3 regions of the Streptomyces sp. NPDC006235 genome follow, and region 3 is predicted to be linked to each of the others. Evidence: riboswitches for the same ligand, from Rfam matches in the RefSeq annotation. Region 3 holds a riboswitch; each other region holds the start of a gene.
The links. A riboswitch is a leader RNA that binds a small molecule or an ion and turns the genes downstream of it on or off. The one in region 3 is predicted to bind thiamine pyrophosphate.
Positions count from the first base shown of each region.

Region 1: it holds a riboswitch for thiamine pyrophosphate, as region 3 does, so the genes downstream of both, thiO (glycine oxidase ThiO) here and thiC (phosphomethylpyrimidine synthase ThiC) in region 3, are expected to answer to the same signal.
Region 2: it holds a riboswitch for thiamine pyrophosphate, as region 3 does, so the genes downstream of both, ABZ192_RS20340 (thiamine ABC transporter substrate-binding protein) here and thiC (phosphomethylpyrimidine synthase ThiC) in region 3, are expected to answer to the same signal.

Region 1 covers NZ_JBEXSR010000003.1:8,911-12,179, forward strand. The annotation lists gene ABZ192_RS04140 (thiazole synthase) at 1-263, opposite strand, end outside; gene thiS (sulfur carrier protein ThiS) at 266-466, opposite strand; gene thiO (glycine oxidase ThiO) at 463-1,632, opposite strand; TPP riboswitch at 1,630-1,741, opposite strand; gene ABZ192_RS04155 (FAD-dependent oxidoreductase) at 1,901-3,142, shown strand; gene ABZ192_RS04160 (helix-turn-helix domain-containing protein) at 3,220-3,269, shown strand, end outside.
Region 2 covers NZ_JBEXSR010000016.1:71,517-74,785, reverse strand. The annotation lists gene ABZ192_RS20350 (DinB family protein) at 1-25, opposite strand, end outside; gene rlmN (23S rRNA (adenine(2503)-C(2))-methyltransferase RlmN) at 192-1,298, shown strand; TPP riboswitch at 1,339-1,445, shown strand; gene ABZ192_RS20340 (thiamine ABC transporter substrate-binding protein) at 1,570-2,607, shown strand; gene ABZ192_RS20335 (iron ABC transporter permease) at 2,670-3,269, shown strand, end outside.
Region 3 covers NZ_JBEXSR010000037.1:84,823-88,091, forward strand. The annotation lists gene ABZ192_RS32725 (YibE/F family protein) at 1-1,606, opposite strand, end outside; TPP riboswitch at 1,679-1,868, shown strand; gene thiC (phosphomethylpyrimidine synthase ThiC) at 1,861-3,269, shown strand, end outside.

The DNA of each region.
Region 1 (3,269 bases), on a different contig from region 3:
GCGAGACGGGCCGTGAGGACGGCCTCGCCGGCGGTGAAGCAGCCCGCCGTGTTGGGCAGGACACGGATGCCGAGCTTGTCGAGGACGGACAGCACCGAGCCGTGCACCGAGGCGTTCACCCGGCGCATCGCGACCGTCGTCAGCTCCGTCCCGGACGCGACCAGCGACCGTTCCAGCACGTCGAGGCTGGGCGCCCCGCCCGTACCCATGATCAGGCGGGACGTGAAGGACGTACCACCGAGGACAAACGGATCGTCGGCCATGGTCAGCCTCCTTGGACGGCGGTGAGGACTTCCACGCGGTCACCCTCGGTCAGGGGCGTGGACGGCCACTGCGCGCGCGGGACGACGGTTTCGTTCAGGGCGGCGGCCACACCGGACGGCGCGGCGGTGAGGGACTTCACGACGGTGTCGAGAGCCGTACCGGGCCGGACCTCCCGGGGCTCCCCGTTGACGGAGATGTTCATGCGGGCTGCTCCGTGAGTGCGGTGGCGGTGCTGAAGCGCTTCGGCGTGAAGGGACGGGCCTCCTCGGGGAGCTCGCCCGTCGCCAGGACGTGCGCCATGGCGTCGCCGGTGACCGGCGTGAGCAGGACGCCGTTGCGGTAGTGCCCGGTGGCCAGCAGCAGTCCCTCCAGCCCGGTCGGGCCGAGCAGGGGCGCGTTGTCGGGGGAGCCGGGGCGCAGTCCGGCCCGGGTCTCGGTGAGCGGCAGCTCGGTGATGCCCGGCACCAGCTCGTGCGCGTCGCGCAGCAGTTCGTACACGCCGCCCGCCGTCACGGTGGTGTCCCAGCCCATCTCCTCGCTGGTCGCCCCGACGACCAGCTCGCCGCTCTCGCGCGGTACCAGGTAGACGTGGCTGCCGCGCACGACCGCGCGCACGGTGCGGTTCAGGAAGGGCCCGTGCCGCCGCGGCATGGTCAGCCGTACGACCTGCCCCTTCACCGGCCGCACGGGGGGCAGCGCATCCTCCGGGACGCCCGCGAGCCGCCCGCTGAGGCTGCCCCCGGCCAGGACGACCTGCCCGGCCTCCAGCGGAGTGCCGTCGTCCGTGACGGCGCCCGTGGCCCGGTCCCGCGCGACGGTGAGCCGCTCCGCCCACGCCCGGTGGAAGACCACACCGGCCCGTTCACACGCGGTGACCAGCGCCCCGGCCAGCCGCCGCGGATCGATCTGATGGTCCCCGTCGACCCGCAGCCCCCCGCGCACGCCCGGCGCGAGCATCGGCTCCAGGCGACGGCACTCCCGCCCCGACAGCCACTGCGACTCCAGGCCCGACTGCTGCTGCAGAGTGTGCAGTTCGCGCAGATGGGCGCGGTCGTCGGCGTCAAGGGCCACGGCGAGCGTGCCGCACCGGCGGTAGCCGAGGTCGTGGCCGGTCTGCTCGGTCAGCTCGGCCACGAAGTCCGGATAGCGCCGGGCGGAGGCCAGATTCAGCCCGAGCAGGGTCTGCTCGCCGTAGTGCAGTTCCGTGACGGCGGCCAGCATCCCGGCCGCCACCTGTGCGGCCCCGCCGCCCGGCTCCGGGTCCACCACGGCCGTGGCGAGCCCGCGCTGCGCGGACCGCCACGCGGTGACCAGGCCGATGATCCCGCCCCCGATGACGAGGACGTCTGACGTGCGCGTACGCGACATGGGCGTCCAGCCCCTCCCTTCGCCGGCATGACCCGGATCAGGTTCGTACGGTCGGAGGCCGCCAGCCTCCCTCTCAGCCCGGTGCGTCCGGGCTCCCGCGAGTGCATTGCGTTGGCCACCCACCCTAGCCCGCTGCCGTGTGCCGCAGTAAGGGAGCCACCCCACGTCCCGCTCCCGCGACGGCCGGGTCCTCGCCCCGGTCGCGTGTGCAGCAGGTCACTGGGTATGAGCACTGACTGACAAAATGTCAGTTGTCTATGGTGATCAGGTGAGCGAGCAGACGCAGGAACCAGGTTCGTCCGCGCCCCGGCGCGTGGTCGTGGCGGGCGCGGGGATGGCCGGTGTCCAGACCGCGGTCGCCTTGCGCGAGCAGGGCTTCACCGGCACCGTGAGCCTGCTCGGCGCCGAACCCCACCAGCCCTACGACCGGCCCCCCTTGTCCAAGGCCGTCCTGCTCGGCAAGGCCGAGGGCTCCGCCTTCGACGTCGACTTCGAGGCCCTGGGCATCGAGCTGCGGCTCGGCTGCGAGGTGCGGGGCCTGCGACCGGGCGACCACGAGCTGGACACCGAGGACGGGCCCGTGCCGTACGACGTCCTGGTCGTCGCGACCGGTGCCGAACCGATCCGGCTGCCCGGGGCGGAGGGCGTGCCGGGCGTCCATCTGCTGCGCACCCTGGACGACGCAGAGCGGCTGCGGCCGGTGCTGGCCGGACGGCACGACATCGTGGTCGTCGGCGCCGGCTGGATCGGCGCGGAGTTCGCCACGGCCGCGCGTGAGGCGGGCTGCGCGGTGACCGTCGTGGAGGCCGCCGAACGGCCCCTCGCCGGGGCCCTGCCCGCCGAGGTCGCCGCGCCGATGGCCCGCTGGTACGCCGACGCGGGCGCCGTGCTGCGGACGCACGCGCGCGTGGAGCGCGTGGAGCCCGGCACGGTGGTTCTCGACGACGGCGCGCGGCTGCCCGCGGACGCGGTCGTCGTCGGCATCGGCGCGCGTCCGGCCACGGCCTGGCTGGCCGGCTCCGGGATCGAGCTGGGCACGCACGGCGAGATCGTGGCCGACCAGCACCTGCGTGCGTCGGTGCCCGACGTGTACGCGGTCGGCGACTGCGCCTCCTTCCCCTCGGGCCGGTACGGCGAGCGCCTGCTGGTGCACCACTGGGACAACGCCCTCCAGGGGCCGCGCACGGTCGCCGTGAACATCGTCGGCCGGGCCTCGGGGAAGACCCCCGCGGTCTACGACCCCGTGCCGTACTTCTGGTCGGAGCAGTTCGGGCGGTTCGTGCAGTACGCCGGGCACCACGCGGCCGCCGACACGACCCTGTGGCGGGGCGACCCGGCCGGACCGGCCTGGACGGTCTGCTGGCTGCGCGGCGACCGGCTCGTCGCGCTGCTGGCGGTGGGCCGTCCCCGGGACCTGGCGCAGGGCCGCCGCCTGATCGAGTCGGGCACGCCGATGAATCCGGCGTTGCTGACGGACCCGGCGAGGCCGTTGAAGGCGGCCACGGCGTAGCTCGGACGGCGCGCGGGTCCGCCCAGGTGGGCGGGCCCGGCTTCCGACTGTCAGTGGGGGATGGCAGGCTGGTTTCCGTGACCGAGATTGACGCAAAGATCGATGCTCTCGTCCCTGCCTGGCTCAC
Region 2 (3,269 bases), on a different contig from region 3:
TGTCTTTCGCGAACTCATCGATCATGCGGCATGAGCCTGTCATGGGCTGCTCGTGCTCTCAAGATCCCGTACGTGGTCCGCAATGACTGGCAGAGCCGAGGCCTGGCCATGGCAGATGGCGATCACAGGTGACCGGGCCCACCCCGCTCCGACCCGGGGCACCAGAGTTGATCTGCCACACTGGATGGGTTATGCCTGCACCCGGAGAACTCACTTTCGTCGCCCCGCGCGGAGCCAAGAAGCCGCCGCGGCATCTCGCCGACCTCACTCCTGCCGAGCGCAAGGAGGCCGTGGTCGCTGTCGGGGAGAAGCCGTTTCGTGCCAAGCAGCTCTCGCAGCACTACTTCGCGCGGTACGCGCACGATCCGGAGCAGTGGACCGATATTCCGGCCGGCTCCCGGGGTCGGCTGCAGGAGGCGCTGCTTCCCGAGTTGATGACCGTCGTGCGGCATCTGTCGACCGACCAGGGCACCACGCGCAAGACGCTGTGGCGGCTGTTCGACGGGACGCTCGTGGAGTCCGTGCTGATGCGCTACCCGGACCGGGTGACCATGTGCATCAGCTCGCAGGCCGGGTGCGGGATGAACTGCCCGTTCTGTGCGACCGGGCAGGCGGGGCTCGACCGGAATCTGTCCACCGCCGAGATCGTGCATCAGATCGTCGATGGTATGCGGGCCCTCAGGGACGGGGAGGTCCCCGGCGGGCCGGCGCGGCTCAGCAACATCGTCTTCATGGGCATGGGTGAGCCGCTCGCCAACTACAACCGGGTCCTCGGCTCCATCCGGCGGCTCACCGACCCCGAGCCCGACGGGCTGGGGCTGTCGCAGCGCGGGATCACCGTCTCGACGGTCGGTCTCGTCCCGGCCATCCACCGGTTCGCCGACGAGGGCCTCAAGTGCCGGCTCGCGATCTCGCTGCACGCCCCCGACGACGAGCTGCGCGACACCCTCGTCCCCGTGAACACGCGGTGGAAGGTCCGGGAGGTGCTGGACGCCGGCTTCGAGTACAGCGCCAAGTCCGGGCGCCGGCTGTCCATCGAGTACGCCCTGATCCGGGACATCAACGACCAGGCCTGGCGCGGTGACCGGCTCGGGCGGATGCTCAAGGGCAGGCCCGTGCACGTGAACCTGATCCCGCTCAACCCGACGCCCGGGTCGAAGTGGACGGCTTCCCGGCCGGAGGACGAGAAGGCGTTCGTGGAGGCCATCGCCGCCCATGGTGTGCCGGTGACGATCCGGGACACCCGTGGTCAGGAGATCGACGGGGCGTGTGGTCAGCTCGCGGCCACCGAACGGTAGTCTGACCGGCGTAAGCACAACCGTATTTTCCGACACCTTCATATTCCGACAGGGGAGCGCCACAGCGCTGAGAGTGCGGCACACGGCCGCAGACCCTCCGAACCTGGCCCAGGTCATTCTGGGTAGGGAGATCGGTCATCACTCGAGCTGTTGCGCCCTGCCCGGGACTCCCAGAGATCCCGGGCAGGGCCGCGTCTTCTCCTGGTCCTCCAGGAGGAATCCAGTGAGCCACAACATCAAGCGGCTGACGGCGGTGGCCGTCGGGCTCGGCATGGCCGGAACGCTCGCCGCGTGCGGGTCGTCCGACGGCGGCCAGGGGTCCGGCGACTCCAAGACCGTGACCCTGGTCAGCCACGACTCGTGGGCCGCCTCGAAGGACGTCATCGCGGCCTTCGAGAAGCAGTCCGGCTACAAGGTCGACGTCCTCAAGGACGGCGACGCCGGGCAGGCCGTGAACAAGGCCATCCTGACCAAGGACAACCCGCAGGGCGACGTCTTCTTCGGCGTCGACAACACGCTGCTGTCCCGCGCCCTCGACAACGGCCTGTTCCAGCCGTACGAGGCGAAGGGCTCGGACCGGATCGCGCCGGAGTACCGGGCCGACCAGGACAAGCACCGGGTCACGCCCATCGACACCGGCGACATCTGCGTCAACTACGACAAGAAGTACTTCGCCGACCACAAGCTCGACCCGCCGCGCAGCTTCGACGACCTGGTCAAGCCCGAGTACAAGAACCTCCTGGTCACCGAGAACGCCTCCACTTCCTCGCCCGGCCTCGGCTTCCTGCTCGGCACCGCCGCGAAGTACGGCGACGGGGGCTGGGAGGGCTACTGGAAGAAGCTCAAGGCCAACGGCGTGAAGGTCGTCGACGGCTGGGAGCAGGCCTACAACGAGGAGTTCTCCGGCTCGGCCGGCGGCAAGAAGGCCAAGGGCGACCGGCCGCTCGTCGTGTCGTACGCCTCCTCGCCTCCCGTCGAGGTCGTCTACGCCGACCCGAAGCCCGCCGCGGCACCGACCGGGGTCGCGCAGGGCACCTGCTTCCGGCAGGTCGAGTACGCCGGGCTGCTGAGCAACGCCGAGAACACCAAGGGCGGCAAGGCGCTCCTCGACTTCCTGATCAGCGAGCGGTTCCAGGAGGACATGCCGCTCAACATGTACGTGTACCCGGTGCGCGAGGGCGCCCAGGTGCCGCCGGAGTTCAAGAAGTACGGGCCGCAGGCGAAGGACCCGGAGACCATGGACCCGGCGAAGATCGCCGACCGCCGTGACCAGTGGGTCAAGTCGTGGACTTCACTCGTACTGAGGTAACCGGACCGACCGAAGCGGCCGTCCGCAGGGACCGGCGCGGGAGCGCGGCGCGGCTCGGGCTGATCGCCGTGCCCGTCGCGTTCTTCGCGGTCTTCTTCGCCTACCCCGTCGCCGCCATCGTCGCGCGCGGTCTGGAGGCCGACGGGGTCTGGCGGTTCGGGCGGATCGGGGAGGTGCTGGCGCAGTCCGACGTCCGGCACGTCCTGTGGTTCACCACCTGGCAGGCGGTCGTCTCGACGGTGCTCACGCTGCTGGTCGCGCTGCCCGGCGCGTATGTCTTCGCGCGCTTCGACTTCCCGGGCAAGCAGGTCCTGCGGGCGGTCGTGACCGTGCCGTTCGTGCTGCCGACGGTCGTCGTCGGTACGGCCTTCCTCGCGTTGGTCGGTCGGGGCGGGCTGCTGGACGAGCTGTGGGGCGTCCGCCTGGACACCACCGTGTGGGCGATCCTGCTCGCGCACGTCTTCTTCAACTACGCGGTCGTCGTGCGGACCGTCGGCGGGCTCTGGGCGCAGCTCGACCCGCGGCAGGAGGAGGCCGCACGGATGCTCGGCGCGTCGCCGCTGCGGGCCTGGCGGCAGGTCACGCTGCCCGCGCTCGCGCCCGCCGTGGCCGCCGCCGCGCTCATGGTCTTCCTGTTCACCTTCACCTCCTTCGGCGTCGTC
Region 3 (3,269 bases):
GCGTGCGCACGATCTCCTCCGCGACCAGTTCGCTGTTGGCGACCGTCCCGACACCGCTCTGCGCGATGGAGAACAGCAGGAGCAGCGGCAGCGCGGCACCCGCGTATGCGAGGACCAGGGTGTTGACGACCGAGGCGATGTGGTCGCGGCCGATCCGGATCCCCGCGCGGTAGAGGCCACGCCAGCCCATGGTCGGGTTGGCGTCGTGCAGCTCCCAGACCGCCGACGTCTGCGTGACCGTCACGTCGTCGAGCACACCGAGCGATCCGATGATGACGCCGGCGAGCAGCAGACCGCTCATGTCGATCGTCGGGTAGAGGCCGTGGATCAGACCGGTGTTGTCGTCGGTGTTGCCGGTGAGCGCGGCCCAGTCGATGAACAGCGAGCCCAGAACACCGATCAGCAGCAGCGAGACGAGGGTGCCGAGCACCGCCACCGAGGTCCGGGCGGACAGGCCGTGACACAGATACAGGGCGATGAGCATGATGGCGCTCGCGCCCACCACCGCCACGAGCAGCGGGTTCGAGCCCTGAAGGATCGCGGGCAGGATGAAGAGGTTCAGCACCAGGAAGCTGATCGCCAGCGCGACCAGGGCCATGACACCGCGCAGCCGCCCGACGACCACGACGGCCAGGGCGAAGATGCCGGCGAGCAGCGCCATGGGCAGGCGGCGGTTGATGTCGGTGACCGAGTACTGGAGGTCCTTCGGCGCGGAGGGCTCGTAGGCGACCACGACCTCCTGGCCCTCTTCCAGCTGGCGGGACTGGTCCGGCTGGACGATCTCGGTGAAGGTACGGCCCTTGTCCTTGCCGCTGTCGACCCGGATCGTCGCCCGCTTGCAGGTGCCGTTCTCCTGCTGCACCGCGGAGGAACCCTCGGCGGTGGAGGTGTCGCCGGTCGGCGGGACACCCGAGGCGCCGGCCTCCTTGCAGCTCACCGCCACGACCTTGGTGACCGAGCCCTCCTGTGTCTGCCGGTCGAAGCCGACGCCGGTGCGCTCGTGCGGCGGGGCGCCGCCCGGCCACAGCACGGCGAGACCGACCAGCACGGCGGCGGCGAACGGGATCAGGACCGCCGCGATGACCTTGCGCAGGTGCATGGAGACGGGCGTGGCAGGACCGTGGTTGTGACTGTGCCCGTGCCCGCCGTCGGGCCCGTTTCCGTGCCCGTGCCCGTCGCCGCCACCGCCGTGCCCGTCGCCACCACCGTGTCCGTGGCCTCCACCGTGTCCGTGGCCTCCACCGTGTCCGTGGCCTCCACCGGGACCGTGTCCGTCGCCGTACCCGTCGCGTCCGCCGGGCCTGTCGCCTCCGCCGCGCCCGTACCCGTCGCCTCCGCTGTGCCCGTCACCTTCGCCGGAACCGGATCCGGAGCCGGTAGGTTGCCAGCCACCGGAGCCGGCACCGTACGAAGAGGCCGGACCGGCAGGACCGCCGTCCTGTCCGTTCCCCGGACCGGGCCGGTGTCCATGCGTCTGCCCGCGGGCAGGACCGAGCCCGCCCCCGGCGGCGAAATCGTGCTCGCGCCCACGGCCGTTGCCGTTGCCGGCGCCGGACCCGCGAGGCGGTTCGGGCGGTGGGTAGGGAGGACGCTGCGTCGTGGTCACCGACCGATCATCGCAAGAACGAGGGGGGCCCTCTGTTCACCGCGCCAGAATTGCCGCTAGCGTGGAGGCACCTTTTGTACACGCGGGAGCTCGGAGCACCGGGCTGAGAGGGCGCTGACCTCCGTCCCAGCGATGTTTCACATGAAACATCACCGAAGTCGAGTGATGTTTCACACGGAACGTCGGCAGACGGAAGCCGCTGCGTCGACCGCCGAACCTGTTACCGGGTAATGCCGGCGTAGGGAGTAGGTCTCATGACCAACAAGGACGCACGCACGCCTGCCTCCGTTCAGGACGCACAGTCCGAGGAGGCCGGGAAGTCCATCGGCTGGCACAAGGCGTACGTCGAGGGCAGCCGCCCCGACCTGCGGGTGCCGGTCCGTCAGGTGCATCTCACCAACGGGCAGTCGGTCACCCTGTACGACACGTCGGGCCCGTACACCGATCCGCTCGTCGACACCGACGTCCGCAGGGGACTGTCGCCGCTGCGGGAGAACTGGATCATCGCCCGTGGCGACACCGAGGAGTACGCGGGCCGGCCCGTTCGTCCGGAGGACGACGGCATCAAGCACACCTCGCCGCGCGGCGGCCTGCGCAACCTCGACGCCGTCTTCCCCGGCCGGCCGCGTCAGCCGCGCCGCAGCAAGGACGGCACGGCGGTCACACAGCTCGCGTACGCCCGCCGCGGCGAGATCACGCCCGAGATGGAGTATGTGGCCATCCGGGAGAACGTCTCGCCCGAGGTGGTCCGGGACGAGATCGCGGCGGGCCGGGCGGTGCTTCCGGCCAACGTCAACCACCCGGAGATCGAGCCGATGATCATCGGCAAGCGGTTCCTGGTGAAGGTCAACGCCAACATCGGCAACTCGGCGGTGACCTCCTCCATCGAGGAGGAGGTCGAGAAGATGACCTGGGCGACCCGCTGGGGCGCCGACACGGTCATGGACCTGTCCACCGGCCGCAACATCCACACCACGCGCGAGTGGGTGCTGCGCAACTCCCCCGTGCCCATCGGCACCGTGCCGCTCTACCAGGCCCTGGAGAAGGTCGACGGCCGGGCCGAGGAGCTGACCTGGGAGATCTACAAGGACACGGTCATCGAACAGGCCGAGCAGGGCGTGGACTACATGACGGTCCACGCGGGCGTGCGCCTGCCGTACGTGCCGCTGACGGCGAATCGGAAGACCGGCATCGTCTCGCGCGGCGGCTCGATCATGGCGGCCTGGTGCCTCGCGCACCACAAGGAGTCGTTCCTGTACGAGAACTTCGAGGAACTCTGCGAGATCCTCGCCGCGTACGACGTCACGTACTCCCTCGGCGACGGCCTCAGGCCCGGGTCGATCGCGGACGCCAACGACGAGGCGCAGTTCGCGGAACTGCGGACTCTCGGGGAACTCAACCGGATCGCGAAGCGTTTCAACGTACAGACCATGATCGAAGGCCCGGGCCATGTCCCGATGCACAAGATCAAGGAGAACATCGACCTTCAGCAGGAGATCTGCGATGAAGCTCCGTTCTATACGCTCGGCCCGCTGACCACGGACGTCGCGCCGGCGTACGACCACATCACCTCCGGCATCGGCGCCGCGATGATCGCCTGGTGGGGCACGGCGATGCTGTGTTACGTCACGCCCAAGGAGCACCTGGGCCTGCCGAACCGTGA